3 regions of the Micromonospora sp. MGP-C2 genome follow, and region 1 is predicted to be linked to each of the others. Evidence: riboswitches for the same ligand, from Rfam matches in the RefSeq annotation. Region 1 holds a riboswitch; each other region holds the start of a gene.
The links. A riboswitch is a leader RNA that binds a small molecule or an ion and turns the genes downstream of it on or off. The one in region 1 is predicted to bind cobalamin.
Positions count from the first base shown of each region.

Region 1 (10,503 bases):
GACATGCCGGCGTCGCGGGCGCGCCGGACCACGTCGAGCACCCGCCCGGTCTGGACGACACCGAGTGCGGCGGTGGGCTCGTCGAGGATGACCACATTGGTCGCCCAGATGATGGCGCGGGCCACCGCGACGCACTGCCGTTGCCCACCGGACAACATCGCGATCGGGGTGGTGACCCGCGGGATCCGTACGCCCAGCTCGTCAAGGGCGGCGGCCGCGCCCAGCCGCATCGCGCGCTTGTCGAGCAGCCCGAGCCGACCCAGCGGCCCGGAGCGCAGGATCTCCCGCCCGAGGTACAGGTTGGCGGCCACGCTGAGGTCGTCGGCGACGGCGAGATCCTGGTAGACGGTCTCCACCCCGGCGCGCCGGGCGTCGACCGGGGTGGAGAACCGGACGGGACGACCACCGACCCGGATCTCGCCCTCGTCGGGTGGGTGCACACCGGACAGCGTCTTGATGAGGGTGCTCTTCCCGGCGCCGTTGTCGCCGATCAGCGCGACGACCTCACCCCGGTGGACAGTGAAGTCGGCGCCGCGCAGCGCCTCGACGTGCCCGAACCGCTTGACGATGCCACGGGCTTCGAGGACCGGCGGCTCGTCGGCGGTGGGCTGCCGGTCGCTGTCGGCGGTGGCCGTCGGGGTCGTACCCATCACTGCACCGGGGGGTTGGCGCAGCTGGGCTCGAGCACCGCCTTGATCTCCGCGGAGTCGATGTTCTCCTTGGTGACGAACGTGACGCCGGTGTCGGCCGACGCCAGCGGCGCCTTGTCCCGCAGGTGCTTGACCATCTTGTCGACGCCGAAGTAGCCCATCTTGAACGGGTTCTGCACGACCAGCGCGGAGATCTGGCCGCTGCGTACCCCGGCGATCTCGTCCGGGGCGGCGTCCCACCCGATGATGACCACCTTGCCGGACTTGCCGGCCGCCTGGATGGCCTGCGCGGCGCCGAGCACACTCGGCTCGTTGGCAGCGAAGACGCCGGCGAGGTTGGGGTTGGCGGTGAGGATGTTCTCGGTGACGCGTCGTGCCTCGTTGACGTCACTGCGGCTGGGCTGCTGACCGACCAGCTTCAGGTTCGGATACTGGGCGAGACCGGCCTTGAAGCCGTCGACCCGCTCGGTGTTGGTCTGCGAACCGGGCTGGAACTCGACCAGCGCCACCTCGTGGTTGCCGGGGCCGAGTTCGGTGGCGAGCAGCTTCGCCGCCTCGGTGGCCGACGCACGGTTGTCGGTGGCGAACAGCGGCACGTTCGACGGCTGCGGGCTGGTGCCGGAGTCGATCATCGCGACCGGGATGTTCGCGGCGAGCGCCTTGTCGGTGGCGGGCGCCAGCGCACTGGAGTCGGTGGCCGCGTAGACGATGCCGTCGACCTTCTTGGTGACGTAGTTCTGGATCAGGTTGACCTGACCCTCGACATCGGTTTCGGTGGTCACCCCGTCCCACTGGACGGTGACGTCACCCGCGCGCTGCGCGGCGCACTCGGCACCCGCCTTCACCGTGTTCCAGTAGTCGGCCCCTACCGCCTTCGGGACGACGGCGAGCTTCAACGGCCCGCTCGCGTCCTTGGTCGCGCCGTCGCCTCCGTCCCGGACCTCGACCCCGCCGCAGGCGCTGAGCAGAGCGGTCGCCGCGGCCACGGCCAGAATCGCCTGCGCGCGCAGGAGTGGCCCTCGTGCCCGCCGGCTGGTGGTGGTGTGTGCCATGGTGTGTGTCCTTCCTCGTTCGGACTCTCGAAATGGCATGTCAACCCCGTGATTCCAGCCGCCGGCGGCGGTACTGGTCGAAGTAGACGGCGGCCCAGATGATCAGGCCGACGATCACCTGCTGGTAGTGGATGCTGATGTCGAGCAGGACGGCGCCGTTGCGGACCAGGGCGATGAGGAACGCGCCGATGATGGTCCCGACGATCCGACCCTGACCTCCGAAGAGGCTGGCCCCGCCGATGACCGCGGCGGCGATGACGTCGAGCTCCAGCGAGATCCCGTAGTTCGGCTGACCGGAGTTGACCCGGGAGGCCGCGATCATGCCGCCCAGACCGACCAGCACACCCGCCAGCACGTACACGCCGGTCAGGTGCCGACCGACCCGGATGCCCGACCGGCGTGCGGCCTCCAGATTGGAGCCCATCGCGTACGTGTACTGACCGAAGCGGGTCTGGGAGAGCAGGAAAGCGACACCGACGGCGACCAGAACGGTGATCACCACGGCGAACGGGATGCCGACGATCTCCCCGTTGCCGAGCAGTTGAAAGGATCGGGGCAGGCCGTAGACGCCGACCGCCCCGGTGATGATGAAGACGAGCCCTCGTCCGACGGACATCGTTCCCAGCGTCGCGATGAACGGTGGGATCCGAGCCACGGTCACCAGCAGCCCGTTGAGCAGCCCGGCCAGTGCGCCGACGCCGATCGCGACCGCCGTCGCCGCCCAGAGTGGAAAGCCGAGGTCGCGTACGACCAGCGCCCCCGCCACGCCGGCGAGCGCGGCGACCGATCCCACGGAGAGGTCGATGCCCTTCGTGATGATGACCATCGTCTGCGCCGTGGCGATGATGGCGATCACCGCGGTCTGCGCCCCGATGTTGAAGAGGTTGTCGGCGGTCAGGAAGTAGGGACTGGCGAAACTCAACACGATGAACAGCACGACGAGCGCGGTGGCGGCGGTCAGCTCGGAGACGGCGTGGGAGATCCGTTCCCGGAACCAGTCGCTGGGCGTGCCGTGCTGCGTGCCGGTGGTTGCCTCGACGGTGCTCATCGTCGGCCCTGACCTCCCCAAGCGTGGCGCCGCACGCGACGGGAGAGCCGTCGGCGAGCGGAGCACCGGTGACCGGCCGAGCCTCCTCGGCAGGGAGAGACGGACTCGAAGCCCGCACCACCCATGGAGATAGGTCGGATGTTTCCCTTGATCAGGCGTTACCATGCCATGCACGTACGTGTGTTGCCAAGGTCTTGCGACCATGTTTTGCCGTCGTTACGCGAGCCTTCGGAGCCCTACGTCCGACCAGAACGGCATGATCTGTTGTCGATGGCCGCCCCGCGAGCCAACGAGCCACACTCCGATTGTTATCGATAACATGCTATGCCTTCGACGCCCGCCGCGCTCGCCTCGTTCCGACTCAGCCGGTGCACGAGGCGGCGAGCAGACACACCGGCCGGTCCGAGCCGAAAATCAGCCGGCCCGGGCCGATCGCTGTCGAGCGCGTGCTCGACAGCGGGCCGCGGTTCCACAGTCGTCCAGGCCACGCCGTCCACCCGGCCACCGCTCGGAGAGCTTCGCCGTCGCGTCGGGTTCGGCGGCGGCGGACGATGCCCGCCGCCAGCGATCGGGTTTTGATCTGACGAATCGGGCGGCGCTGAATCCTCGGGCACAGGTGCTTCACCCACTGCGGGGCCGGGTTGACCGCCTGCGGCGGCACCGATACCGTCGACCCACTATCTGCGGCGACGCGAGGGAAGCCGGTGTGATTCCGGCGCGGTCGCGCCACTGTGAGCGGTTCCCCCACCTAGAAATGGGGCCCGCGAGCCAGGACGCTCGGTCGTCCGCAGCCTTGCGATGGGGACGCGTCATCCCCGGGGAGGTTCGTGATCATATGTCCAGCTCCACGTCCAGCCAGCCGTTGGTGAATCCCGCTGGCACCACGCGTCTTCTGTGGACGGTCCTGGCGACCGTTGTCGCGCTCACCCTGCTGGCCTACCTCGTCGCGTTCGACCAGGGTGCGGTGTCGCGCAGCGGGACGTACCTGCACGAGCTCATGCACGACGGCCGGCACCTGCTCGGTGTTCCGTGCCACTGAACGCCACCACCGCTCCCCCGTTCCTCGCCGTCCTCGTCCGCGGCCTGCTCGCCGGCCTGATCGCTGGCCTGCTCGCCGGAACGTTCGCCTACGTCGCCGGCGAACCGCACGTCGAGGCCGCCATCGCTATCGAGGAGGCGGCCTCGCACGCCGAACCCGCCGCTGGCGGGCACCAGCACGACGAGGCCCTGGTCACCCGGAGCGGCCAGCGCGGCGGGCTCTTCCTGGCCACCGCACTGTTCGGCGCCGCGATGGGCGGTCTGCTGGCCACGGCGTACGTCCTGCTGGCCCGTCGGCGGCGGACCGACGACGACGGGCGCTCCGGCCTGCTGCTGGCCGGTGCGGCGCTGCTCGGCGCGGTGATCGTGCCGTTCCTCAAGTACCCGGCGAACCCACCGGCGGTCGGCGACCCGGCCACCATCAACCAACGCACCGCCACCTACCTGCTGATGGTGGTGCTCGGTCTGGTGGCCGTGTGGGCGGGCTCGCTGGGCTACCGGTCAGTCGGCGCGCAGGCGCCACTGTGGCAACGCGTCGCCGCAGCCGTCGGCGGTTTCCTGCTGGTCACCGTCGCGTCCTACGTGGTGCTTCCGTCGTTCCAGGAGGTCCCCACCGACTTCCCCGCGACGCTGCTGTGGAGCTTCCGACTGGCCTCCCTCGGCACCCAGGTGGTGCTCTGGACCGGGATCGGCCTGCTGTTCGCGGCCCTGATGCACCACGAGCGGCGTCGCCGGGTCGGCACCGCACTGCCGAGCACGTGACCGCCACCAGCCTCCGGCTGGTCGCCCACGGTCACACCGCCGCCCTGCGCCGGGCCCGCTTCGGCGGCGCTGACGACGGCCTGGACGAGGGTGGCCTGCGTGCCGCACTCGCCCAGGCCCAGGCGGATCCGGACCGGCGCGGGCCTATCGGCGTCAACGCGACCTGCCTGTCCAGCCCCGCGGTGGCCGCTCGACAGACCGCCGCCGCCTTCAGTCTGCTGCCGACAATCGAGACGGCGTTGGCCGACTGCGACTACGGCGACTGGTCCGGACGGTCGCTCGAGGAGATCGCTGAATCGCAGCCGCAGGCGCTGCACGACTGGCTGTCCACACCGGAGTCCGCTCCGCACGGCGGTGAGTCTGTCGCGGCCGTGCGGGATCGGGTCGGCAGTTGGCTGGACGAGCAGCACCGAGCCGGCGGGCGGGTCATCGCGGTCACCCACCCGCTGGTGATCCGTGTCGCGGTCGTGCACGCCCTCGGGCTGCCGACGGCGACGTACCGACAGCTGGACGTGGAGCCGTTGGCGATCGTCCGGCTCACCAGCCAGGGCACGCGCTGGCAACTCCGACTGGGCGCGGAGCCGAGGTGGGTCGACTCCGCGATGGTGTGGTCATGAATCCAGGGCCCGCAGTGAGCTGAGCGCGGGTGGACGGTCTGCTTCAACCCTCCCGAGTTTGGACCAGTGCGGCGGCACGGCCCAGGGCGGACTTCTCGACGGCGGTCAGCGCCGGATCGACCCGGCGCTGACCCACCGCACGCCGTAGTTGGCTGGCCCGGGGCGGCTGCGCGCGTCGCTGAAAGGCGTCGAGGCCGTCCCGGGCAAGATCGGCGACCTGCGGGTCCTGACTGACCGCCACCTCGGCGAGGATGAGAGCGGTCATGGCCACGTCCAGGTCGGCCGGCCCCTCGGTCGCATTGCGCCAATCGATGACCACTGGCCCGCGCGAGGTCACCATGACGTTCTGTGGGTGCAGGTCGAGGTGCAGGACGCGGTCCGCCGGGTCGACGCTGAAGCGGGCCGGCAGGGTGTGGAGGCGGTCGTGCAGGCCCACGAGCAGGTCGGCGGCGGCGCCGATGCCGGTGCGCCCGGTGAGCATCGACACCAGGAGAGTCTCGCCGTCGAGTCGTTCGAGCACCAGGTCGGGCCCTCGGGCCTCGTACACCATGGGCACCGGGTAGCCGGCGGCCGCGACGTACGCCATCAACGCCGCCTCGGGCGCGCTGTCCCCGCCCTGCCGGTAGCGGCGCAGCACCCGCGACTCGTCGAGCACGTAGACGTCGGCGTCGCGCCCCGAGGCGAGCAGCGCGTGATCGGCCATGGCAGACGACGCTAACAGTGGTTGCGCGACAAGCGCGTGGGGCGGGCCGTGATCACGGCCCGCCCCACCCTGCTGCGCTGTCCCCGGCTCAGTGCTAGCCGGTGACGGTGAACGGCCGGGACACCTTCGTCGCCGACTTCTCACCGCTCAGCGTGACGCTGGTCGCGCCCGCCTTCGCCGCACCCGGAACGCTGACCGTCGCGCCGGAGATGACACCGTCACCGTTCGCGCGAACCGTGCTGACCGCGAGGCCGTTCCCGACGGTGATCGTGACCGCCTCGTTCGGAACGAACCCGGAACCGTCGATGGTGATCGACGTGCCACGCGGACCCGAGGTGGTCAGCAGTGCCACCCGCGGCTGGTAGGTCGGCGCCTGGGCCTGCCCGGTCACCTGGACAATGGCCGTGGCCGGCGTACGCGTCGACGCGCCCGTCGCGGTGACCGCGTACCGGCCGGGTTGTGCGTCGCCGGAGGTCGGGACCGAGACGCGGACCGTGCCCGTCGCGGAGGCCGCGACCTTCGTGGCCCGGGCCGGGTCGGTGCCGACGCTGACGGTCACCTGTTCGCCGGCGGCGAACCCGCTGCCGTCGACGGTGACAGTGCCGCCGGTGGTGACGGCGCCGGCAGCCGACAGCGCGATCGTCGGCTGGGAGCCGCCTCGCGCGACGGTCACGGTGAAGGCCTCGGTGCTGCTCGACAGCGTGTCCCACGCGGTGACGCGCACCGTGTAGGTGCCCTCCCGCGTGTAGGTGTGCTGCCCGCTCATCGCACCGGACGCACCGATGGTGACGTCGTCCGGAGCCGTGCCGTCACCCCACTGGACGCGGGCACGGTAGCCGGTCGTGCCGGGAACGCCGCCGGTCACCGAACCGAGGTTCGCCGCGAGGGCCTGCCCGGCGTTCGCCGTCTGGTCCTTTGGAGCGACAGTGGCCAGCGCGGGGGCCGGCGTGCCGTCGTTGGCGACGGCGAACACGTGGATCCGGCCCGCCGAGCGGGGGTCACCGGTCTGCGTCGGCAGGGTCACCGACACCAGCGTCTTGCCCGCCGGGATCTGGTACGGCGCGGTCGCGAACAGGAACGGCTGGGCGCCGTCCCGGCTCGTGCCGTGCAGTCGGTACGCCGTCCGGGCAACGACGATGTTGCCGTAGGACGGGGTGCCGTTGGCGTTGCCGCCCAGCGTCCAGTCGCTCATCTGGATCGGGATGCTGGCCGTGCTGCCGTCACTGAAGTTCGCCGTGCCGGTGGTGCTCTGGTTGCCCTGCGTTCCGGCGCCGATGAAGGAGATGCTCTTCGCGTCCTCCGGCAGGTCGAGCAGGACCGTGGCACCGTTGCCGGTGGCGTTGTCCGGCTGCCCGGCCGGGATCACCGGCAGCGTGAACTGCAACGCGGTCCCCGGGACCTGCTGCCGCTGGCCCTGCGTCGCACCGCCCGCCGCCAGGGCGGCCCGCGAGTACGCCCACGACTTGGCGTCGCAGTCCGCCGCGAGTACGCCTTCGTCACCGACACAGACGGTGTCGAACGCGGCGGTGAGGCCGGAGGTCGGGGCGTACGCCACCTCGACGCCGACCGTCGCGGAGCTCTGGCTCTCGCCGTCGGTCACCGTGACGTTCGCCTGGTGGTAGCCCGGCGTGGCGTAGGTGTGCGACCCACCGATGTTGTAGACGGCCCGCGAGCTCAGCGTCACGGTGCCCTCGGTGACCGGTGTGCCGTCACCCCAGTCGATCGTGGCCCGGTAGCCGGTCGCGGTGCCACCGGTGACGGACGCCAGCGGCACCGAGACCGGTACGCCGGACGTTGCGTGCACGCCGGACGCGGCGGTCACCGCGATGTCGCCGCCTCCGATGGCCACGTCGCCACCGGCGAGCAACTCGATCTCGGCGAGACTGGTCTGCGCGGCGCCGACGGTCTTCGTGACCGCGAGACGGAACTGCGCGAACCGACCCGGCTTGTCGATCGTGTACGGGCGGGTCTGACTGCGCCACCGGAACACCTGGTCCCTGCGGGAGTCCACTGTGGTCCAGGTGATGCCGTCGTTGGAGCCCTGCAGTCGCCAGTCCGCCGGATCGCCAGCACTCGCCCCGGACGTGACGGTGTAGTACGTCGGCTTCTGCTTTCCGCCACGGAACGCCCAGGAGATCTGCGGGGTCGCCGAGGTGAAGGTCAGCTGCGTGGTGGACGAGTCGTCGAACAGCTTCGAGGCGTCCTGACCGCCGGTTGCGGTCGCGGTGCCGAGGCCGGGGCCGGTGGTGTCCTGCAACGGCTTCGGCGCCTGGTCACCCTTGGTCAACGACGGCGGCGCGTCGTTCCTGCCGCTGCTCCAGGAGGACGGGTTGGGGCCCATCTGGAAGTCGATGGTGCCGCCCTTGGCGAGTGCGGCCACGTCCAGGGACAGACCGTGCTGCTTCTTGCCGTTGACCTTGACGTCCTGCACGTACACGTTGCGGGTGCTGTTGCTCGGCGCGTTGACGACGATGTCGCCAGTGGTGCGACGCACCGTCATCTTCGTGAACTGCGGCGAACCGATGGTCCACTCGGACGACCCGGCCTGCAGCGGGTAGATGCCCAGCGAGCTGAGGATGTACCACGACGACATCTCGCCGTTGTCCTCGTCGCCCAGGTAGCCCTGGCCGATCTCGCTGCCGACGTAGAGGCGCCGCAGAATCTCCCGTACCGTCGCCTGGGTCTTCGCCGGCGCGCCGGCGAAGTTGTACATGTACGGGATGTGGTGCGACGGCTGGTTGCTCATGCCGAGCTGACCCATCCGCACCGCGCGCGCCTCGATCATCTCGTGGATGACGCCGCCGTACCCGCCGGGTCGGTCGGCGTTCTCCGGGGTGGAGAAGAACGTGTCGAGCTTGTCCCGCAGCGCCTTCTGCCCGCCGAGCAGGTTGGCCAGACCCTGACCGTCCTGCTGGGCGGTGAAGGCGAAGTTCCATCCGTTGGTCTCGGTGTAGACGCCACCCCAGTCCAGCGGGTCGCCGGCGAGGAAGTTACCGGCGGCGTCGCGACCCTGGAAGAGCTTCGACTTCGGGTCGAAGAGGTGGACGTAGTTGCGGGCACGCTCCAGGAAGTAGCGCGACTCCTCCTTGAGCCGGGCGCGCTCCGACTTCGGCGTGGCCGGGTCCTTCGCGAGGGCCGCACCCATGTTGCCGATGCCGTAGTCGTTGATGAAGCCCTCCAACGCCCACGACACCGACTCCCCGGTGGAGGTCGGCGTGTAGCCGAGGAACAGCGACGTCTCGATGCCCTTGCGTCCGACCGCGCTGCGCCCTGACGCGACGGTCGCGTCCTTGACGGCCGCGTCGTACGCCGCGAGCGGGTCGGGCAGCTTGACCCCGGTGAGGTACGCCTGGGCCAGAGCCACGTTGGCGCTGGTGCCGGTCATCAGGTCGGCGTAGCCGGGAGACGACCAGCGGGCGATCCAACCGCCGTCGCGGTAGTGCTGGACGAAGCCATCGGAGGTCCGGGCGGCGACGTCCGGGTACAGCAGCGCGTAGGCGGGCCACACGGTGCGGTACGTGTCCCAGAAGCCGTTGTTGACGTAGATCTGCCCGTCGACGATCTTCGCACCGGTCTGGGTGGGGGTCGACGCGCCGGTCGGCGCCGAGACCGGGCTCGCGTACTGCCAGCGCGGCGCGGCGGCGGTGCCGGTGTTCTCCGACTGCGAGTTCGGGTAGAGGTTCAGCCGGTACAGGTTCGAGTACATCGAGACCAGCTGCGGTTCGGTGGCGCCACGCACCTCGACCCGGCCGAGCCGGTCCTTCCACATCGCCGTCGCGGCGGCGTGGACCTGGTCGAAGCTCTTGCCGGTGACCTCCAGATCGAGGTTGCGGCGCGCCTGGTCGACGGAGAGGAACGACGTCGCGAGGCGCATCGTCACCTCCCGGGTGGTGGAGACGTCGAAGGTGGCCGAGGTCGCGGCGGTTGCCGTCGGCGCCCGGTCGAACGCACCGGACACGAACATGCGACTACGACCGGCCGACAGGCCACTTCCGTTGTCGACCCAGCCGGTGAGGGTGCCGTCCGTGCCGATGGTGAAGGTGCCGTTGTGGAAGACGAGACTTCCGGTCGCCTGCCCGGTGGGGAAGGTGAACCGCATGATCCCGGCGTGGTCGGTGGGCGACATCTCCGCGACCAGGCCGTTCTGGAGCGTGACCCGGTAGAGGTCCGGCTGCGCGGTCTCGTCGTCATGGCTGAAGGCGAGCGCGCGGCTGGCGGGCTGGCCGGTGAGGGAACCGCCACCGACGACGGGCATGACCGACATCTGGTTGCGGTCACCCATCCACGGGCTGGGCTCGTGGGAGATCGCGAGCCCCTGCAACATCGGCAGGTTGGCTGCGTTGTTGATCCGGTGGTACTCGTACTCCCAGGAGTTGGAGGTCGCGTCGGTCACCGGGGTGAAGAAGTTGAAGCCGTTCGGCACCGCGGTGATCGGCAGGTTGTTGCCGCGCGAGAAGCCGCCAGTCGAGTTGGTGCCCCGACGGGTGTCCACGTAGTTGGTCAGCTTCGTGCCGTCGATCGACGCCGGCGCGGCCGTCAGCTCGATGTCGTCGAGCCACCCCTGGAACTGGGTGTCCCCGGTGGCCTGCGGGTTGTCGTACGCCAGCAGGATGCGGTCGATCGTCTTGCCGCG
Region 1 is NZ_JBYMEN010000002.1:240,107-250,609, reverse strand. It holds gene AC3CF1_RS00600 (ATP-binding cassette domain-containing protein) at 1-650, opposite strand, end outside; gene AC3CF1_RS00595 (ABC transporter substrate-binding protein) at 650-1,702, opposite strand; gene AC3CF1_RS00590 (ABC transporter permease) at 1,743-2,750, opposite strand; cobalamin riboswitch at 3,404-3,550, shown strand; gene AC3CF1_RS00585 (CbtB domain-containing protein) at 3,586-3,789, shown strand; gene AC3CF1_RS00580 (CbtA family protein) at 3,780-4,550, shown strand; gene AC3CF1_RS00575 (histidine phosphatase family protein) at 4,547-5,167, shown strand; gene AC3CF1_RS00570 (phosphotransferase) at 5,211-5,870, opposite strand; gene AC3CF1_RS00565 (GH92 family glycosyl hydrolase) at 5,965-10,503, opposite strand, start outside.

Region 2 (10,503 bases), 4.4 Mb from region 1:
CAGCCTGGTCGCCGACCAACTGCCCGACCTGCCCGGCGTCGTCCGCACCGAACGGGTCGACGGCCGGCTGCACCTGCTCACCACCGACGCCGACGAACTGGTCCGAGCGCTGGTCACGGCCGGAACGGCCTTCACCGACCTGGAGGTACGACCGACCTCGCTGGAGGAGGCGTTCCTCGCCATCACCAGCGGGGACGCGCCCGCCGGGGACCAGCCGGCCACCGAAGGCCGAGCCACCACCGCCGCTGCCGGCGGCCAAACCACAACAGTCTGAGGAGGCCGCCGTGCAGCTCGCCCTGGTTCACGCCCGCTACCAACTCCTGGAGATCATCCGGATTCCGGTGGCCGTCGTCGGCAGCGCCTTCTTTCCGGCCGCCGCCATGATCTTCTTCGTGGTGCCGTTCGCTGGTGACGACGCGGCCGGCGCCACCTTCGCCACCGCGTCGATGGTCACCTTCTCGGTGATGAGCGCCAACATCTTCCAGTACGGCGTCGGCGTCGCCGAGGACCGCGACCAGCCCTGGAACCCGTACACCCGGACCCTGCCGGCCGGGCCCGCGCCCAGGTTCGCGGGCCGGGTGCTGGCCGGCCTGGCGCTCACGTACCTCTCGCTGATCCCGGTCGTGGTGATCGGCGCGACGCTGACCGCGGCCCAGATCACCCCCGCGGCCCTACTGCTGACCATCGGCACCGTGGCCGTCATCTCGGTGCCGTTCACTCTGATGGGCCTCGCGATCGGCTACTCGCTGCCCAGCAAGGCGGCGATCGTCGTGGCGCAGGTCGTCTTCCTGCCACTCGCGTTCGGCGGCGGCCTGCTCTCCGCGCCGGGTGACGCACCCGGGTTCATCGAGACGATCGCGCCGTACCTGCCCACCCGGGGCGCGGCCGAGCTGATGTGGTCGGCGGTCGGCGACTACCGCGTCGAGCCGCTGGCAATGATCATGCTCGGCGTCTGGGTGGTGCTGCTCGCGGCGCTCGCCGGTTGGGCGTACCGACGGGACGAGGGTCGCCGGTTCAGCTGACGATTCGTCCGTTTCCGCCCCGGGCCGCGGCGGGACGGTGCCAGGATTCCGGCAGGGGGTCGCCGTGACCGCCCGGGCCGAGAGGGGTCTTGACGTGAGCACCGTCCCGCCGGGTACGCCCTGCTGGGCCGACCTGGCCACCCCGGACCTGACCGAGGCGCGACGCTTCTACCCGGAGCTGTTCGGCTGGACCGGCCGGGTGACACCGGAGCCCGAGGCGGGCGGCTACACGGTCTTCCTGCTCGACGGCAGGCCGGTGGCCGGGGCCGGGCCACCGGCGATCCCGGACCAGGTGCCGATCTGGTCGACGTACCTGGCCACCGACGACGCGGAACTGGTCGCCGGCCGGGTCGAGCGGGCCGGCGGGCAGGTCGTCGTGCCGCCGTTCGAGGTCTTCGACCGGGGCTGGATGGCGGTCTTCGCCGACCCGGCCGGCGCCACGTTCAGCGTCTGGCAGCCCTTGGCCATGGCCGGGGCCGAAGTGTTCAACGTGCCGGGCGCGATGAGCTGGAACGAACTGGTCACCCCCGACCCCGAGGGCGCGAAGGTCTTCTACGAGCTGGTGTTCGGCTGGCAGCCGGACGACCAGGCGGTGGGCCCCATGACGTACACCGGCTGGCGGCTCGGGACGCAGATCGTCGCCGGGATGATGCCGCCGCTGGCCGACGACTTCCCGGCCGACCTGCCCGCGTACTGGACGGTGTACTTCGCGGTGACCGACGCGGACGCCGCTGCGGCCCGCGCCGCCGAGTTGGGCGGAACGATCCTGGTGCCGCCCCGGGACATCCCGGCGGGCCGGTTCGCAGCCCTACGCGACCCCCAGGGCGCCCTCTTCTCCGTCATCGACCTCGGCCCCTGACCCGGACGATCTGGCGCGGGGGCGGACCGGGACCACCAGTGGGCCGTGGGTGCCGGGGACGACCCGGACGCTGGCCCGGTAGTGGGTCGCCAGCAGGTGCTCGGTCAGCACCTCGGACGGGGTTCCGGCGGCCACCACCTGACCGCTGGCGAGCATCACCATCCGGTCGGCGTACTCGCCGGCCAGGGAGAGGTCGTGCATCGTGGCGAGGACGGTCAGGCCGTGTTCGCGGCGCAACTGGTCGACCAGTTCCAGCACCTCCTGCTGGTGCCCGATGTCGAGTGCGCTGGTCGGCTCGTCGAGCAGCAGCAGCGTCGCGCCCTGGGCGAGCGCCCGGGCGAGGAACACCCGCTGCCGTTCGCCTCCGGAGAGGGTGGCCAGCTCACGGCGGTGGAAGCCGGTGAGGTCCAACCGGCCGAGCACCTCGTGCACGGCGTCGAGGTCGGCGGTCGACTCCCGGCCCAGCGTGGGGATGTACGGGGTGCGGCCGAGCAGCACGTAGTCCAGCACCGACATGCCGGGCGGCACCACCGGCGACTGTGCCACGGTGGCCACCACCCGGGCGCGGTCCCGGCGGCGCAGCGCGGTGCTCGCCGTACCGAACAGGGTGATCGCCCCCGGCGCGGGCAGCAGGCCGCCGACGGCGCGCAACAGGGTGGACTTGCCGGCGCCGTTCGGGCCGATCACCGTGACCCACTCGCCGACGGCGACGGTGAGGTCGACGCCGGTCAGGATCGGTGTCCCGCCGAGGTCGACGTGCAGCCCACGCACCTCGACGGCCGGCACACCGTCGTCGCCACCCCCGGACGGAAGACCGCCGGACGGAAGACCGCCAGGCGGGCGACCGCCGGGCGGGCCGGCGGTGGGTTCGCGGCTCACGTGAGCACCCGTCGGGCTGTCCGCAGCACGATCACGAAGAACGGGCCACCCAGCAGAGCGGTCACCACTCCGATCGGCACCTCGGACGGAGCGGCGACGGTGCGGGCCACCACGTCGGTCAGTGCCAGGAACGCACCGCCGAACAGCAGCGACAGCGGCAGGATCGCCCGGTAGCTCGACCCGGCGAGCAGCCGGACGGTGTGCGGCACGATGATGCCGACGAAGCCGATCAGGCCGGTCGCCGAGACCGCCGCAGCCGTGCCCAGGGAGGCTGCGGCGATCAACAGGTAGCGGGTGCGCTGCGGGTGCAGGCCCAGACTCCTCGCCTCGTCGTCACCGACCGCGAGGACGTCCAGCTCGCGGCGGTGCAGCAGCACCACCACAGTGGTCAGAGCGGCGTACGGCAGCACCAGCAGCACGTCGTGCCAGCCCGCGGTGGCCAGCCGGCCGAGCAGCCAGGAGTAGACCGGTTGGATGCTGTCGGAGTGGCGCTGCAGCAGGTACGTCTGCCCGGCGGAGAGGAACGCGGAGACCGCCACTCCGGCCAGGATCAGCATCGCCGGTGAACCGCCGCGCCCGCCGGCCGCGCCGAGCACGTAGGTCATCGTGACGGCGAGCAGTGACCCGGCGAAGGCTGCCAACGGGATGGTCATCGGCAGCCCGGAGATCGCGCCCTGCCGGCCGGCGCCGCCGAGGGCGATCGCCGCGGTGACCGCGAGGCCGGCGCCAGCGGCCACGCCCAGGAGGTACGGGTCGGCGAGGGGGTTGCGGAACACGCCCTGGTAGCAGCCGCCGGCGAGGGCGAGCAACCCGCCGACCAGCAGGCCCAGCACCACCCGGGGCAACCGCAGCTCGGTGACGATCGCGATCTCCCGCTCGGAGAGACCGCTGTCGAGGTGCACCCCCGGGATCAGGTTGAGCAGCTCGGCCGCGACGCTGCCCGCGGGCAGGCTGACCGGGCCGAGCGACACCCCGGCGACGAGCGCGACGAGCACCGCGAACACCCCGGCGACCAGCCACCGCTTGCGCAGCCCGGCGGGCCGGGCCCTTGACGGCAGCCGGGCGGCGGAGGGCGCGGACGACGACGGCCCGGACGCCGACCCGGCGGGCCGGCTGCCGAATCGCAGCCCGGCCCGCCGGGACGGAGGCGGAGTTGTGGTCACCGACGGACGACGGTCACGCGGGCACCTTGGCGACCGCGTCGATGATGACCCGGAGCAGGTCCACGACCCGCGGCCCCCAGCGGGAGGCGACGTCGTCGTCCAGTGCGATCACCTGGTTGTTCTTCACCGCGGTGAGCCCGGACCAGCCGCTGCGCGCCTTGACCGAGTCGGCGTTCTGCTGGCAGCACTTGGAGTCGGCCAGGAAGACGAAGTCCGGGTTGGCCTTGACGATGAACTCCTGGGACAGCTGCGGGTAGCCGGCGCTCTTGCCGTCCGCGTCGGCGGGGTCGGCGATGTTGGTCAGACCGATCTGGCTGTAGAGCGTGCCGATGAAGGTCTTGCTGGTCGCGCTGTACAGCTCGGGGCCCAGCTCGTGGTAGTAGGTGAGCTTCTCTGCGCGCTGCGGCACGTCCTTGACCAGCTTGGCGATGTCGTCCCTCATCCGGCTGGCGACGTCGGTGGCCTGGTCGGCGTGCCCGGTCAGCGTGCCCAGCTCGGTGATCTGCCGGTACGTGTCGTCGAGGGTGGTGGCCGCCGGGGTCTGGTACACCGGGATCTTCAGCTTGCCGAGCTGCTCGACGATCTTGTTGCGGTCGTCGGAGAGCACCACCAGGTCGGGGTTCTTACCGGCGATCGCCTCGGCGTTCGGCTGGAAGGCGGAGATGTCGCTCTTGGGCACGTCGGCCGGATAGTTGGACTGGTCGTCGACGGCGGTCACCTGCGGGCCGGCACCGATCGCGAAGAGCATCTCGGTGGCGGTCGGCGACAGCGCGACGATCTTCTCGGGGCGCTTGTCGAGGGTGAGCGCGCCGACCGTGACCGGGTACGCGGCGGCCGCAGTGCCGGTGGTCGGCTTGTCGTCGGCCTTCTCGGCGCAGGCGCCGAGGGCCAGCGCGGCGACCGCGAGGGTCGCGGCGAAGAGCCGAGGGGTACGTCTGAACATGGGGCCTCCTGTCGGTCGAGGAGTGTGGTGCTTCGCCGACAGGACTTTCGTACGCCCGCCCACGAGGCGCCCTTCCTCGAGAGCGCGTTTCGCGACCGATCCGCAGGCGACCTGGCTCGTCCCCACCGTCGGGTGGGGCATCACAGTTGCGGGACAGCGCCGGGTTTCGCACCGGCTTCGCTGCGGACTGGTCGGTAAGACGGTAGCGCACCGCCGGGACGTGCCGGATCGATCACGCGCCGATCGCCGCGAGTCGATCCCCCGGAACCGTCACACGGTGACCGTCGGAGGGCGTATGTCCGAGTTGGTGGTGTTCGGAGACGGGTGGTGGGGCCCCGCGGGGCGGAGCGGGGCCCCACCCGATCAGGAGGACGTGATGGTGACGTTGTCCACAGCCGCCTCTACCAGGCTGGCGCCGGAGGCGTCCGCCGCCTCAACGAGGATGCGGACCGACTGCCCGGCGTACGGGGTGAGGTTGAGGTTGGCCACAGCCCAGCTCCCGTTGCGGTTGGTCGCCGCGCCGGCCTGGGTGAGCAGCGCGGTGGTGCCGCCGTTGTGCACCACGCTCACCCGCAGGTAGTCCGCCGACGAGGCGTTCGAGCCGTGCGCCAGATACCAGGCCAGCGAGAGATTCAGCGTGCCGGACGACGGCAGGGTCACCGCCGGGGACCTGGCACTGGTCACGCCGCCGTCGACGTCGTAGTCACCGGCCGCCGATCCGGCGAGCCGGCCGGTGACCAGGTCGTTGGATCCGGCGTACGGGGTGAGCTGCTTGGCACCGGAGGACGTGGTCGCCTGGGCGGCGCCCCGCTCGAACGCGCCGAGGGTGGCGGTGTCGGTGCCGGACGGGTTGATGGTCCAGCCGGTGGCCGTTTCGAACGTGTCCGACCAGACCGTGGTGCCGCCACCGCCGCTGCCGCAGTACTGCGCCTGCTTGCCGATGGCCCGGTACGGGCAGTCGGCGTACTCGCTGAGCAGCAGCACCGCCTCCCGGTTGCGCGAGGTCTGCGCTCCGATGACCTCGTCGGGCGGGTAGAAGCCGCCGCCGCCGGAGGAGCCCGGGTACATCTCGAAGGTGTACGCCCAGATGTTGTGGGTGGCCCACATCCAGTCGAGGCTGTCCCCGTCGGTGATGTAGAGGTCGCTGGACTGTTCCGGGGTGTAGTTGTTGGTGGCCGCCATCTGCTGGCCGATGGTGGCGAAGGTGTTGTACTGGTCCGCGTTCATGCCCGTCGCGGTGTTCGCCGTCGTGTAGCCGTAGGGCCAGAGCACCAGCTGCGAGTACGTGTGGAAGTCGATGTTGGCCTTGATCTGCTGCACGCCACCGACCACCCGACCGTTGACGAAGTTGCGCAGCGCCTGCGTCTCGGGTGCGGAGAACGCCGACGGCCCCCGGTAGGTCTCCGAGGAGGTGGTGCCGGACGAGCCGCCGCAGCAACCCCAGTTGTAGGACCAGTTGCGGTTCAGGTCGGTGCCGACGTTGGACGAACCACTGTTGGGCTGCCGGTTCTTGCGCCAGGACCGGTACGACCCGGTGGCGATGTCGTACTCGCTGCCGTCCGGGTTGACCGTCGGCACGATCCAGATCTCCCGGCCGTTGACGATGTTGGTGATCCGGGAGTCGGAGCCGTAGCTGTCGGTGAAGAGGTTGAGCAGGTAGATCGCCATCTCGACGGTCAGGTGCTCACGGGCGTGCTGTTGGGAGTTGAACAGGATCTCGGGTTCGTTCTCGTCGGTGCCGACGTTGTCGGAGATCTTCACCGCCATCAGGTCGCGGCCCTCGTACGACGAACCGATGCTGATCTTGCGGGCGATCGCCGGATGGTCGGCGACGACCTGGTTCACGACGGCGGTCAGTTCCGCGTAGTCGTGGTAGTTGGAGTCGGCGGGCGGGAAGGCCATCGTGCCGATCTCGCCGGCGCCGCGCTCGGCGTTGGGCGGCGGGGCCAGCGGTTCCAGCCGGAAGCCGAGCTTGCCGATCTCGGCGGCCTCACCCGCCGTCGCCGAGATGTGCAGGACTCCGTGTTCGGAGTAGTCGATGGCGGCTCCGGTGCGGGCCACCGCGTTGCGGTCGGCGAGGGTCCGGGGGCCGAGCACCCGGTAGCTGGCGGCGGCCGGCTCGGTGGACCGGTCCGGTGCGGGTCGGGCGGCGACCGGACCGGCGGCGACGGTGACGATGCCCAGACCGGTGACGACGGCGAGCACCAGGACGCGGCGGAGAGGGATGGGCGTGCGGAGGGCCATCAACTACCTCCTTGATGGGCGGGAGATCCCGCTCGGTGAAGCACACTTCACCACCTGTCACATGGTCATATCAATATCCTTCGCTGCCTTGTCCATCCCGAGCCGATCATCCCGGCGGCAATGATTTTCCACTCAGGAACATCTGGCGAAACTTCCCTCCAAGCGGGAAACTGACCAGCGACGATGCCCCTCTCGACACCGCGGAGCACCCATGGCCAGATCCCGCCTGCACGCGGCCGCCCTCGCCGGCGTCACCGCGCTCACCCTGCTCGCCACCAGCGCGCCAGCGACGGCGGCCCGCCCGCCCGCCGCCACCCACGACGAGCAGATCACCTTCCAGGACTGGTCCGGGCCCGCCGACTGGCACCGGGGCAGCCGGTCCGGCACCCGCGTGGTGCCCGGCGCCCGAGCGGGCCTCACCCTGGCCCGTCCGGCCGGCACCACCGAGTACGCCGACCCGCACACCGGCACCACCCGCACCTGGGAGTACGGCACCTGGACCTCACCGGTGACCCGCGTCGGGTTCGACGCCAGCGAGCTGATCGCCTCCTGGAACGCGGAAACCCCCGCCGGCACCTGGATCCAGGTGGAGATGCAGGGCAGCTACACCAGCGGCGACCAGACCCCGTGGTACGTCATGGGTCGCTGGGCGTCCGGCGACACCGACATCAAGCGGACCAGCGTCAACCGGCAGGGTGACCCCTGGTCGACGATCTGGACCGACACCTTCAGCATCGACGACGCCACCGCCGGGGTGCTGCTGCGGTCGTACCAGCTGCGGCTGACCCTCTACCGGGCACCCGGTCAGACCGCCGCACCTGTGGTGCGGATGCTCGGCGCGATGAGTTCCACAGTGCCGGACCGGTTCACCGTGACCCCGAGCGCCGGGCACATCGCCTGGGGCGTCGAGCTGCCGGTGCCGCGCTACTCGCAGAACGTGCACTCCGGGCACTACCCCGAGTACGACGGCGGAGGCGAGGCCTGGTGCTCACCCACCTCCACCGAGATGGTGGTCGAGTACTGGGGTCGTAAGCCCTCGGCGGCCGACACCTCCTGGGTGGACCCGACCTACCCCGACCCGACGGTCAACCACGCGGCCCGGATGACCTACGACTACGCGTACGACGGCGCCGGCAACTGGCCGTTCAACACCGCGTACGCGGCCAGCTTCCCGGGGCTGGAGGGCCGGGTGACCCGACTGCACTCGCTGGACGAGCTGGAGCGTTTCATCGCCGCCGGCATCCCCGTCGTGACCAGCCAGTCCTTCCTCGCCAGTGAGCTGGACGGGGCGAACTACGGCACCTCCGGGCACCTGTTCGTGGTGGTCGGCTTCACCGCCGACGGCGACGTGATCGTCAACGACCCCGCCTCGTCCAGCAACGACGTGGTGCGCAACGTCTACAAGCGCGCGCAGTTCGAGCAGATCTGGCTGCGGACCAAGCGCACCAACGCCAGCGGCGGCGTCTCCGGCGGCTCCGGCGGCATCGCGTACCTGATCAAGCCCACCTCGAAGCCCTGGCCCAAGGTCCCCGGCTCCACCAACTGGTAACCCACCAACCCACCCCACCCAGGGCCAGGGCCAGGGGCGCGCCGTTGATCATGAAGTTATTGCTCCGACACGCCGAGCGATCGGGCAATAACTTCATGGTCAACGCGGAGCGTCCGGGCCTTCGGCCGGGCGGGTGGGGTTGGGGTTCGGGTTGTCTTCGCCGGCCAGGGCGCTGCGGAGGCGCTCCTTCTCGGTGCGCCTGCGCTCGGCGGCGGTGCCCATCTCCTCGGCCATCTCGTCCCGCCAACCGCGCAGCAGGAAGAAGGAGAGCGCGGCGGAGAAGGCCAGCGCCAACATCAGCTTCAGGAACACGTTCATGTCGATCAGCCAGAGGCCCGCCAGCACGGCGACGAACAGCCCGATCCGGCCCAGCGTGTACTTGAGCGCGGCGCTCACCCGTACCACTCCGTTCTCTCCGTCGCCCGCCGATGTCGGCGGGAGGGTCGATCCGCCCGGCGGGCGGTCGCGGTCAGCCGGTTCGGCGGGCCAGCCAGCGGACGCCCGGGAACCAGAGGGCCGCGTACGCCACAGTGAACGCCGCCGCCGCCAACGCGCCGGAGAGCAACGGTGGCAACCCGGAGCCCAGACCGGCGATCAGCAGCCCGACGAACACCCCGACTGCGGCGGCGACCAGCGCAGCCACCACCCGGGCCGCGCCGAACCCCCAGGCCCGGAAGTCGTCCCAGAACAGCCACGCCGGCAGGATCACCGCCAGCCAGCCGTTGGTGTGCCCGAAATCACCGGCGCCGATCGAGGCGAACGCCCAGTCGAACAACACCAACGCCAGCACACCGATGACCAGGCCGGCCAGGCACACCCCGAGCAGATCGCCGAGGGTACGGATGCGGCCCTCGGCGTCCCGGCGGGGAAACCCACTCTGCTGCTCAGGTTCGCGTTGCTCGGTCATCGACTGCGAGGGTACGTGGTGGCTCAGGCCCAGACCTGCTGCGGCTCGGCGCGCCGCTCGGCCAGCGACGGGGCCTTGTCGTACTCCCGGACCACGTTGTAGCGGGTGTCCCGCTCGACCGGCTGGAACCCGGCGTCCCAGATCAGGTGCAGCAGGTCCTCGCGATGCATCGTGTTCGGGGTGCCGTACGAGTCGGCATCGTGCGTGATCTTGTATTCGACGACGGAGCCGTCCAGGTCGTCCACGCCGAAGTTCAGCGAGAGCTGGGCCACCGACAGCCCGTGCATCACCCAGAAGTTCTTGACGTGCGGCACGTTGTCGAAGAGCAGCCGGGAGACGGCGAACGTCTTCAGCGACTCGGCCGGCGAGGCCATCGTGGTGCGCGCCTGGATCCGGTTACGGATCTTGCCGTCCGCCGAGTCCACGAAGTCGTGCTGGTAGCGCAGCGGAATGAAGACCGCGAAGCCCCCGGTCTCGTCCTGGAGCTCACGCAGCCGCAGCACGTGGTCGACCCGGTGCCGGGGCTCCTCGATGTGGCCGTACAACATCGTCGCCGGGGTCTTCATGCCCTTGCGGTGCGCCAGGGCGTGGATGCGCGACCAGTCTTCCCAGTGGCAGGCGTGGTCGACGATGTGCTGCCGGACCTCCCAGTCGAAGATCTCCGCGCCACCGCCGGTCAGCGACTCCAGACCGGCGTCCATCAGCTCGTCGAGGATCTCGTCGGCGCTCAGACCGCTGATCTTCTCGAACCACTGCACCTCGGTCGCCGTGAAGCACTTGAGCTTGACGTTCGGCAGCGCCGCCTTCAGCTCGCGCAGCACCTTGGGGTAGTAGCGCCAGGGCAGGGTCGGGTGCAGGCCGTTGACGATGTGCAGCTCGGTGAGCTGCTCATCCTCCATCTCCTTGGCCTTGCGGACCGCCTCGTCGATGCGCATCG
Region 2 is NZ_JBYMEN010000002.1:4,611,243-4,621,745, reverse strand. It holds gene AC3CF1_RS21230 (ABC transporter ATP-binding protein) at 1-274, shown strand, start outside; gene AC3CF1_RS21225 (ABC transporter permease) at 285-1,022, shown strand; gene AC3CF1_RS21220 (VOC family protein) at 1,117-1,881, shown strand; gene AC3CF1_RS21215 (ABC transporter ATP-binding protein) at 1,831-2,667, opposite strand; gene AC3CF1_RS21210 (FecCD family ABC transporter permease) at 2,757-3,818, opposite strand; gene AC3CF1_RS21205 (ABC transporter substrate-binding protein) at 3,937-4,866, opposite strand; cobalamin riboswitch at 4,951-5,073, opposite strand; gene AC3CF1_RS21200 (M14 family metallopeptidase) at 5,230-7,110, opposite strand; gene AC3CF1_RS21195 (C39 family peptidase) at 7,322-8,659, shown strand; gene AC3CF1_RS21190 (DUF4229 domain-containing protein) at 8,759-9,055, opposite strand; gene AC3CF1_RS21185 (hypothetical protein) at 9,129-9,566, opposite strand; gene mqnE (aminofutalosine synthase MqnE) at 9,590-10,503, opposite strand, start outside.
Region 2: linked by a shared signal. The riboswitch ahead of AC3CF1_RS21205 (ABC transporter substrate-binding protein) and the one ahead of AC3CF1_RS00585 (CbtB domain-containing protein) in region 1 are both predicted to bind cobalamin.

Region 3 (10,503 bases), 750 kb from region 1:
CGCGTACGCCCTCGCCGAGGGCCTTCTCCAGGTCCAGCGAGCCGACCACCCGGTCCTCGGCGGCGCCGACCGGCAGCTCCACCAGCCGGGCGGGACGCGTCTCGGCGGCGGCACCGGCCGGATGCGGCCCGTCCGGGCAGGCCGGGTCCGGCTCGGCCGGGTCACAACCGAAGCGGCAGCCGGCGACCCGCCGGACCGGCGGCAGCAGCGCGGCGAGTGCCCGAACGGCTGTGGACTTGGCGGTCCCCTTCTCCCCTTGGACCAGCACACCGCCGATCGCCGGGGACACCGCGTTGAGCAGCAGCGCCAGCCGCATGTCGGCCATGCCGAGCACCGCACTGAACGGATAATTGACGATCACTGTGCCTTCCTTCGATCACGACTGCGGGGCTCGCAAAACCGGCTCACTCCTCGCGCTCACACCCGGTCCTCCAGGTCGCCCTCGCTGGCCAGGTACGTGTCGCGCAGCCGGTCCAGGGTGGCCGGCTCGGGTTTGGCCCACAGCCCCCGGTCGGCGGCCTCCAACAGGCGTTCGGTGATGCCCCGCAAAGCCCACGGGTTGGACTGCTCCAGGAACTCGCGGGTGGTGTCGTCGAACAGGTACGCGGCGGCCAAATGCTCGTACATCCAGTCGTCGACCACGCCGGCGGTGGCGTCGTAGCCGAACAGGTAGTCCACTGTGGCGGCCAGCTCGAACGCGCCCTTGTAGCCGTGCCGGCGCATCGCGGCGATCCACTTCGGGTTGACCACCCGGGCCCGGAACACCCGCCGGGTCTCCTCGCCCAGCGTGCGGGTGCGCACGTCGTGCGGCATCGCCGAGTCACCCACGTACGCCTGCGGTGACGTGCCGGTGAGGTGACGGACCATCGCCACCATCCCGCCGTGGTACTGGAAGTAGTCGTCCGAGTCGACGATGTCGTGCTCGCGGGTGTCCTGGTTCTTCACCGCCACCGCGATCCGGGCGAAGGAGCGTTCCATGTCGGCGCGCGCCTCCCGCCCGTCCAGGCCCCGGCCGTAGGCGTAGCCGCCCCACACGGCGTACACCTCGGCCAGGTCCGCGTCGCTGCGCCAGGTCCGCGCGTCGATCAGGGGCAGCAGGCCCGCGCCGTACGCCCCGGGCTTCGAGCCGAAGATCCGGGCGGTCGCGCGCCGCTCGTCACCATGCTCGGCGAGGTCGGCGGCGACGTGCGCCCGCAGGTAGTTCTCCTCCTCCGGCTCGTCCAGGGCGGCGACCCGCCGCACGGCATCGTCGAGGAGTGCCACCACGTGCGGAAACGCGTCGCGGAAGAACCCGGAGATGCGCACTGTCACGTCGACGCGCGGCCGGCCCAACTCGGCGGTCGGCACCACCTCGATACCGGTGACCCGCCGGGACCGCTCGTCCCACACCGGCCGGCAACCCAGCAGCGCGAGCACCTCGGCGATGTCGTCGCCCTGGGTGCGCATCGCGCTGGTGCCCCACACGGTCAAACCCACCGAGCGGGGGTACGTCCCGGTGTCAGCGAAGTGCCGGGCGAGCAGCGAGTCCGCGAGGGCCACCCCGACGTCCCAGGCGTTGCGGCTGGGGATGGCCTTGGGGTCGACGGAGTAGAAGTTGCGGCCGGTGGGCAGCACGTTGACCAGACCGCGGGTGGGTGAGCCGGACGGGCCGGGCGGCACGAACCGGCCGTCGAGCGCGCCGAGGGTGTTGGTCAGCTCGTCGGTGGTCCGGTCCAGCCGGGGCACCAACTCGGTGGCCGCGAAGTGCAGCACGGCGGCGACGTCCGGGATCGGCTGGCCGGTCACCTCCGCGACCACCGCGTCGACGGCCTCGGCGTCCCAGCCGAGCGTCTCCATCCCGACGACCAACCGCCGGGCGAGGGCCTCGATCAGGTCCACGGCGTCGGCGGCGGTGCCGGCCGGCCCGTCCACCACGTCGGTCAGCGCCACCGGGAGGGCGATCCGCTGCCCGGGCGCCGCGAGCAGCGCCTGCTCGTCAAGCCCGTACGCGACGGCCAGCGCCTGCCGCAGGCCGGGCAGGGCGCGGGCGCCACCCCAGATCTGGGGGGCGCGCAGGACCGCGAGGACCAGGTTGACCCGGGGCTCACCGGTGGGTGCGTCGGCGAGGATGTGCAGACCGTCGCGGATCTGCACGTCCTTGACCTCGCAGAGGTACCCGTCCAGGTGCAGCACGAACTCGTCGAAGTCGTCCGCGTCGGGCATCGCCTCGGCGTGCAGGTCGTGGTGCAGCTCGGCGGCGCGTACGAGGTCCCAGATCTGGGCCCGCACGGTGGGCACCTTGGCCGGGTCGAGGGCCTGCACTGTGGCGTACTCGTCGAGCAGTTGCTCCAGTTTGGCCAGGTCGCCGTAGGTCTCGGCGCGGGCCATCGGCGGCACCAGGTGGTCGATCACCACGGCGTGCGCCCGGCGCTTGGCCTGGGTGCCCTCACCGGGGTCGTTGACGATGAACGGGTAGACCAGCGGCAGGTCGGCGAGGACCGCGTCAGGCGCGCAGTCGGCGGCCAGACCGAGGCCCTTGCCGGGCAGCCATTCGAGGGTGCCGTGTTTGCCCAGGTGCACCACGGCGTCCGCGCCGAAGCCGCCGTCGGCGACCGGCGCGGCCAGCCAGCGGTACGCGGCCAGATAGTGGTGACTCGGCGGCAGGTCCGGGTCGTGGTAGATGGCGATCGGGTTCTCCCCGAAGCCGCGCGGCGGCTGGATGAGCAGCACCACGTTGCCGAAGCGCAGCCCGGCGAGCACGATGTCGCCGCTCTCGGTGTAGAGCTGGCCGGGAGGCTCACCCCAGTGTTCCCGCATCCGTTCGCGCAGCTCGGCCGGGACCTGGTCGAACCAGCGCCGGTACGTCTGCCCCGGTATCCGGGCCTCGGCGGCGGCCAACTGCTCCGGGGTGAGCCATTCCACGTCGTGACCGCCGGCGGCGATCAGCGCGTGGATGAGCGCGTCGCCGTCCTCGGGCGGCGGCGCGTCACCCAGGTCGTAACCCGCTTCGGCGAGTTCGGCGAACAGGCGGACCGCCGAGACCGGGGTGTCCAGCCCGACGGCGTTGCCGACCCGGGAGTGCTTGGTGGGGTACGAGCTGAGGACGACGGCGACCCGCTTGTCGGCGTTGGGCACGTACCGCAGCCGGGCGTGGCGCACCGCGATCCCGGCGACCCGGGCGGCCCGCTCGGCGTCGGCGGCATAGACCGAGAGCCCGTCGGCGTCGATCCGCTTGAACGAGAACGGCACGCTGACGATCCGGCCGTCGAACTCGGGGATGGCCACCTGCATCGCCGCGTCCAACGGGGACAGTCCGGCGTCGCTGCCGGCCCACTGCTCACGGGTGCTGGTCAGGCAGAGCGCCTGGATGATCGGCACGTCCAGGGCGGCCAGGGCGCCCACGTCCCAGGCGTCCTCGTCGCCGCCCCCGGACGCGTCGGCGGCGACCGCGCCGCCGGCCGCGAGCACGGTGACCAGCAGCGCGTCGCAGACGGCGAAGAGCCCCAGCGGGCCCGCGCCCGTGGTCAGGCCCCGCAGCGAACCGCAGAAGATCGGCAGCGGGTTGCCGCCGGCTTTGTGGACCGCGTCCGCGAGCACATCAACGAAGCCGGTGTTGCCGGCGAGCGCGTGCGCCCGGTAGAAGACGATCCCCACTGTGGGCCGGTCCGGGTCGGTGGGGTGTTCGCCGTGCTCCCCGTACGCCGGGGTCGGTGCGGGCGGGGCGAACCCCTCGCCGGTGAGCAGCACCGTGTCGCAGAGGAACCGGGCCAGCTGCCCGAGGTTGTCCGGCCCACCCTCGACCAGATACGCCAGAGCCTGGGTGACGACCCCGGACGGCACTGTGGAGATGGCCATCAGCTCCGCGTCGGGCAGCGTCTCGCCGCCCAGCACGACCGTCGGCACGCCGGTGGCGAGCACCGCGGCGAGGCCGTCCGGCCAGGCCTGTCGGCCGCCGAGCAGGCGTACGACGACGAGGTCGACCCCGTCGAGCAGGGCGGGTACCTCGTCGGCGGCGACCCGGGCGGGGTTGGCCAGCCGGTAGTCGGCGCCGCTGGCGCGGGCGGCCAGCAGATCAGTGTCGGCGGTGGAGAGCAGCAGGATGCGCACGGCAGGCTCCGGAGAGTGACGCCCTGGCCGCCATGGAGGCGACCTGGACGAAGCGGGTGGGTGCGGCGTCAGCCGGCACGACGGCCGGCCAGCTCGCCGACGCGGGCGTCGGGGCCGGTCAGCGCCGGGCGCTCAGCTCAGCGGGCCCGGTGGCCGACGCGGGCGACCTGGAGCACGCCGACGAGGCCGGCCCGGAGCATGCTGGTCCGGCCGGTCGTGGGTGCGGTGTGGCGCCCGCGATGCGGGTCATGACGATGATCGTCGATGAATGAGACGCCGTGCGTCATCGGGTCCTCCTCGGGTGTCCACGCCCTGGGGTACGTCCCGACGGCCGAAGTATCCTGGCTTCCGGATCGACGCTCTCCCCCGGCCTTCCAACCGCAGACACACGGCCGTGACTCACGAGGGGGGATCGCTCCCCGGTGACAGTGGCGGGACCGCGTCGGAATCGCACCGACTTCCTTCACTGCCGTCAGGCCGCGAATGCTGCCACACCGCCGCGCCGCCGGTCAACGCCGACCCCAGCGCCGCCAAGCAGGTGCCATTCATCGGGTTTCACCGATTGCTGCGACCTTGAACCCCGCACGTCGCAATGCCCGGGGTCAATGCTTGACGACCTTTGCTCTGCTTACCTATGTGCACCAGTGACGCTTCGTGCCTGGTGCAGATAGGTAAGCAGAGCAAAGGGGGGTAGCACCTACCCTGGCCTGCGCCGATCGTCCGAGGGGGCGGTGGTACGCGGCACTGTCACCTAAGATCGGCGACCACCGGAGCAGCGTCCGCGATCAATCCCGGGAGTCGATCACCATCGTCGCCATGCGATTCCACCACCTCGCCGGCCGTGTCTGGTTCTGCCCGGGCGATCCGGACCCGGAGGCGGTCCAGGCCGGCGTCGCCGTCGTGGCCGACGAGCGCGGCAGTGTGATGATCGACGCCGGGCAGAGCCCCGCCCACGCCCGCGAGATCCAGGCCGCGCTGACCGCCGCCGGGCTACCCCGCCCGCGTTGGCTCGTCTACACCCACCACCACTGGGACCACGTCTGGGGCGCCTGCGCCTGGCCGGGAGTGGAGATCGTCGGGCACGAGACGGCCGTGCCGCTGCTGCGCGCCGAAGCCGCCCGACCGTGGAGTCACGACTACCTGGACGAGCAGATACGCCACAACCCCCGCCTCGGCCCGAGCTTCCGGGCCCGGGCACGCGCGGTGGCCTCCTGGGAGGATTTCGCCATCCTGCCGCCGACCCGGACCTTCGCCGACGTGGACGAGCTGCCGGTCGGGGTCGGGCTACGCCACGTCGGCGGCGGGCACGCACCGGACTCGACAGTCGTGCTGGTGCCCGACTCGGGCGTCATGCTGCTGGGCGACTGCTTCTACCCACCGCCGGCGCACCTGCGCAGACCCGAGGACGGCCTCGACCTGGGCCTGGTCCGGCGACTGCTCGGCGACACCTACCACTGGTACGTGTCCAGCCACGCCGAGCCGATGACGCTCGAGCAGGCCCGCTCAGCCGTCGAGGACGCCTGACCCCGGCGGCAGCACCTCGCCCGGCACGCGGGAGTGCGGGCCCTCTGCGCCGACACGCCGAGCCCTCGTCACGACGACGAGGCTCCGGCCACGAGCGCCCGGGCGGTGTCCGTCCACCAGTAGAGGACTTCCCGGCCCGACCGGCGCTTCTGGAGCAGACCGGCCTCCGTCAGCACGCGCAGGTGGCCACCGACCGTGCCGAGCGGCAGTCCGGTCGCGGCGACCACTGCCGTGGTGCTGACCGGTTCGGCGGCCTGCACCAGAACGCTGCTCCGCGCGTTCCCCAGCAGACGGCGCAGCGGATCCGGTGTGGTGGAGGCCACCCCGGTGAAGATCCCCGTCACCGGGTAGACGATTCCGAAGCGGCCGGGCAACCTCCAGGAGATCCAGCCTCCCCGGCAGTGGGCCGCGAAGAACGTCAACGTCCCGCCCCGTACGTCGGACGGTGGGTAGGGCCGCTCCTCGACCTGCAACCGGCCGTCGCCGAGCCACCGCATGCCCGGCCGCATGTCGTTGACGACCCCGGACCACCCGTCCCTGGCCAGGCGGGAGATCCGGGACACCACATCGGCACGCAGCACCGACTGCCGGCGCGGCCAGTCCGGCTCGATCGTGTGGCGCCAGACCCAGCGCAACAGCGCGGCCGTCCGGCTCGCCAACCCCGAACCGCGTAGTTCCGGGGCCAGCGGGGAGCGCACGTGGGCCAGGTCCTCACGAATTCGGTCGTCCGGCAACGACTCCAGCTCCACGAGCTCGTCGTCCAGCGTCATGTCCGGGCGGGCGGGCGGCACCGTCAGGAAGTCAGCCATCCAGGAGGACGAGATCGCGTGCGCCAGAATGGCCGCGGTCACCGGGTCGCCGTCGAGATAGCCACGGAAGGCATCGACATGCTGGTCCCGCCAGGCCCGGTGCCACGGAAGCGGCTGGGCCCGGCGGAGGATGTTCAGCGCCCCCAACGTCTCGGTGAGCTGTGAGGTGCCGAAACGCGCGTGCGCCATCACTTCGGCGTCGACCAGGAACACCGCCACGTTTCGCCTCCAGTCGAAACTCTAGGGCGGCAGCGCGGATCGCTGCAAGCTCCCTGGCCATGCACAGCGACAGCCAGCCATACGACCCGACGACCATGAGCGCGCGGAACTTCAAGGCCCTGTGGGCCGGTGCCGCGATCACCAACCTCGCTGACGGCGTTGTCAAGCTGGCCCTGCCGCTGGTGGCCGTCTCGATGACGGACTCCCCTGCGCTGGTTGCCGGCGCCACCCTGGCCAACACCCTGCCCTGGTTGTTGTTCTCACTGCCCGCTGGCGCGCTCGCCGACCGGATGGACCGGCGACGCCTAATCATGATCATGGTCGCCGCGAGAGCCCTGGTCCTCGCCCTGCTCACCGGTGCCATCCTCGCGACCGGGCTCCCGCTGGCCGGCCTGTACGCGGGGGCGCTGCTCCTCGGCACCGCCGAGGTGTTCGCCGACACCACCCGGATGTCGGTGGTGCCGATGGTCGTGCCCCGCACTCGGATGGAGTCCGCGTTCGCGACGTTGACCGCGACCGAGACCGTGGCCAACGAGTTCGTCGGGCCACCTCTGGGCGGTCTGCTGGCCGCCGCCGGACTGGCCGTCGCGCTGGGCGCCGGCGGGGTGGGCTACGCAGGCGCGCTGCTCGCCCTGGCGGTCATGACCGGCCGGTACCGCAGCAACCGTCACCCCGGATCGGCGACGAGCGCGTCCGGCCTCAACAACGACATCTGGGAGGGCGTCCGATACGTGTGGCGGGAACGGGTCCTGCGAACCCTGCTGCTGGTGGCCGGCGCGGCGAGTGGATGCTGGGCGGCTTGGATGGCTGTCATCGTTGTCCATGCGGTCGCACCCGGACCCTTGGGCCTGACCAGCTCGGAGTATGGCCTGCTGATCGGCACGCTGGGAGTGGGCGGCGTCGTGGGAGCCTCCGCCGCTCCCGCTCTCACCCGCCGGCTGGGCCGGCGGGTCGTCCTGGCCGCGTCGATGGCCTGCTTCGCCGCGCTGCTGGCGGCCCCGGCGATCTCCTCGTCCGCCCGGCTGATCGCGGCGACGACCTTCCTGGGTGGCGCCGGCTCCGGCGCGTGGAACGTCACCTACAGCTCGCTGCGCGCGCTCGTCGTGCCCGAGGAGATGATGGGGCGCTACAGCGGGGTGAGCCGCCTGGCCAGTTGGGGAGCGATGCCGCTCGGGGCGCTGGTCGCCGGCCTCACCGCGGAGTTGGTCAGCGTACGGGCGGTCTTCTGGGGCGGAGCGGCTCTCTGCATTCTCGTGCTTGCCGTGACGTTACGAACGGTCACATCGCCCGATTTCCGACGGGTGGAAGCCCGCGCGGCCGCCTCTCAGCGAGCTGCGCCGTGAAGCTCAGCGGGCGTGGCGTTCCGGGTGGGCCCGGCTCCAGGTGCGCATCCGTTCCGGGTAGCCGGTGCGCGCCGCCTCGTACAGCGGCACCGCGTGCTTGCGGGCGATGGACCCCGCGGCCCGCGGCGTGCCGGTACGACGACGGATCCACTCGCCGTCGTCGGCGATCGCCACCACTGTGGTGTCCGTCGCGGTGGTCTCCGGCTCCAGGTAGAACTCCACCCCCCGCCGGCTGGCGACGAACTCCTCCAGCGCCGCGAGATCCTCGCGGGTCGCCTCCCGGTCCAGCTTCGTCGGGGTCGCCTCGGCACCCCGCGACCGGCGGTTGAACCAGCTCATGACCAGCCCCTCTCCTCGACGCCCCTCCAGTGCAGCACCGAATCCTGGCAATACGCTGCACGCCGGATGGGAGACAGCTGACCCGCGTCAAGAAGGACGGGTGGAACCACCGGGGCGTACGCGGTGTCATGAGTGTGATCCGAACGGAGGCCTACCCCTGGACGACGACGCTCTCGTCACCCGCGCCCGGGCCGGTGACCTGGAGGCGTACGACCTCCTGGTCGCCCGGCACACCGCGTCCGCACACCGGACGGCGGTGCTGCTCGGCGCGGGATCGGACTCCGAGGACGTCATCCAGGAGGCGTTCGTGAAGGCGTACCGCAAGCTGTCCCGTTACCGGGGCGAGTCGTCCTTCCGGTCGTGGCTGCTCGCGATCGTCGCCAACGAGACCCGCAACCTGCACCGGTCCCGCGGCCGGCGGGACGGGCTCGTCCTGCGGGCCGCGGCGGCGGACCCGACGGCCGAGATTGCCGAGGACGGGGCGGTCGACGCCGTCCTCGCCGGGGAGCGCCGCGCCTCACTGGTGCAGGCCCTGCGTCAACTCCCGGTACGCGACCGCGAGGTGATCGTCTGCCGGTTCTTCCTCGACCTCAGCGAGGAGGAGACGGTGGCGGCGCTGGGGTGGCCCCGGGGCACTGTCAAGTCGCGCACGTCCCGGGCGCTGGCGAAGCTTCGCGGCCTGCTCGACCGCGAGGAGGTTCGGCATGGGTGACCTCGAACGGGAGCTGCGCGACCTCTCCGCCTGGCTGGAGACACCCGACGCGCCGGACGTGACCGCTCGCGTCCGCGTACGCCTCGACGGGCCGGCGCGTCGGTGGCGTCCGCTTGCCGCGGCGGCGCTCGTCGCCGTGGTCGTGGCGGTGGTGCCCCCGACCCGCGCCGCCGTCGCCGACGCTGTCACGGGGCTGCTGCGCTTCGCCGGTGTCAGCATCGCCACCACGCCCGCCCGCACGCTGCCCGGCGGCACGCCGTCGCCGTTGCCCGGCCAGCGGTCCATCACTCTGGACGAGGCCCAACGGGCGGTGCGGTTCCCGATCCGTCAACCCGCGAAGCTGGGCCCACCCGAGCGGGTGCTGGTCGCTGACCCCGACGCCACGGGCACCTGCCGGGTGGCGACGTTGCTCTACGACGGGGGCGCACTGCGCGTCGACGCGTTCGACGGTCGTCTCAATCTGGCCTTCCACAAGGAGGTCACGCCGCCGGGAGCGGACTGGGTCCAGGTCAACGGCGACTTCGCCATCTGGGTGGACGGGCCACACGTGCTGTCGTACGTGGACCGCGCGGGCGAGGTCCGCCAGGAGACCGCCCGACTAGCCGCCTCGACCCTGATCTGGCAGGAGGGCGACGTGAGCTACCGGCTGGAGGGTGCCGTCGGCAAGGCGGAGGCGATCGAGATCGCCCGCTCGCTGCGCTAGGTGTTTCCAGGGAACCTGGCGGGCGCGGCCGGTGTCATGACGGTGCGACGAGTCGCCGACGCGTACCGGAAGGGGCGAGATGGTTTCCTGGGGCAGATGGGTGCTGGCATCATCGGTGGTCCTGCTGGCGGGGTGCACGACCACGACCAGCGGCGGGGCAGCCGCGCCGACGAGCTCTGCCGCCACCACGGCGAGCGCCACGGCCGCCACGGCGAGCGGCGCGACCGGCTGCGCGACGCGGGTCGAGACGGGGTCGCTGCCGGACTGGGCGGACGCCGGGTTCAGCGGGGACGCCCGGGTCCCGCACGTGTTCGGCGCGAAGGGTGACATCGTGGCGGTGGTGTTCGCCCATCCGCTGCGCCAGCACCGCAAGGACGGGTCGAACAACAAGATCCTTTGGGTGGCCCGGGCGGCCACGACCTCGCCCGACCCGAGCGCACCGGCGACCCTGGTGATCACCGCGACGCTCGACGGCACCGACACGCGGGTCACCCGGGAAGTCGCCGGCGGGCCGGGCCCGTCGATCATCGACATGCCCCAGCCCGGTTGTTGGCGCCTCGATCTGCGCTGGTCCGGGCACACCGACACGATGGACCTGGTGTACGCACCATGACGTCGTGCCCTGGCGCCGTCTAGGCTGCCGAGCGTGCTGAAGGACGCGCGGGCGGCGGCGGCCCGCAACAACGCCGAATGGTGCGACATCGTCTGCGGCAGCCACGGGCTGGCCGGGCGTACCGACGACGAGGCCTGGTCGGTCCCGCGCCGCTC
Region 3 is NZ_JBYMEN010000002.1:989,750-1,000,252, forward strand. It holds gene AC3CF1_RS04255 (magnesium chelatase subunit D family protein) at 1-361, opposite strand, end outside; gene cobN (cobaltochelatase subunit CobN) at 418-4,086, opposite strand; gene AC3CF1_RS04265 (hypothetical protein) at 4,119-4,358, shown strand; cobalamin riboswitch at 4,399-4,575, opposite strand; gene AC3CF1_RS04270 (MBL fold metallo-hydrolase) at 4,903-5,610, shown strand; gene AC3CF1_RS04275 (ArsR/SmtB family transcription factor) at 5,679-6,638, opposite strand; gene AC3CF1_RS04280 (MFS transporter) at 6,698-7,981, shown strand; gene AC3CF1_RS04285 (hypothetical protein) at 7,985-8,320, opposite strand; gene AC3CF1_RS04290 (RNA polymerase sigma factor) at 8,421-9,032, shown strand; gene AC3CF1_RS04295 (hypothetical protein) at 9,025-9,735, shown strand; gene AC3CF1_RS04300 (hypothetical protein) at 9,836-10,348, shown strand; gene AC3CF1_RS04305 (hypothetical protein) at 10,382-10,503, shown strand, end outside.
Region 3: linked by a shared signal. The riboswitch ahead of cobN (cobaltochelatase subunit CobN) and the one ahead of AC3CF1_RS00585 (CbtB domain-containing protein) in region 1 are both predicted to bind cobalamin.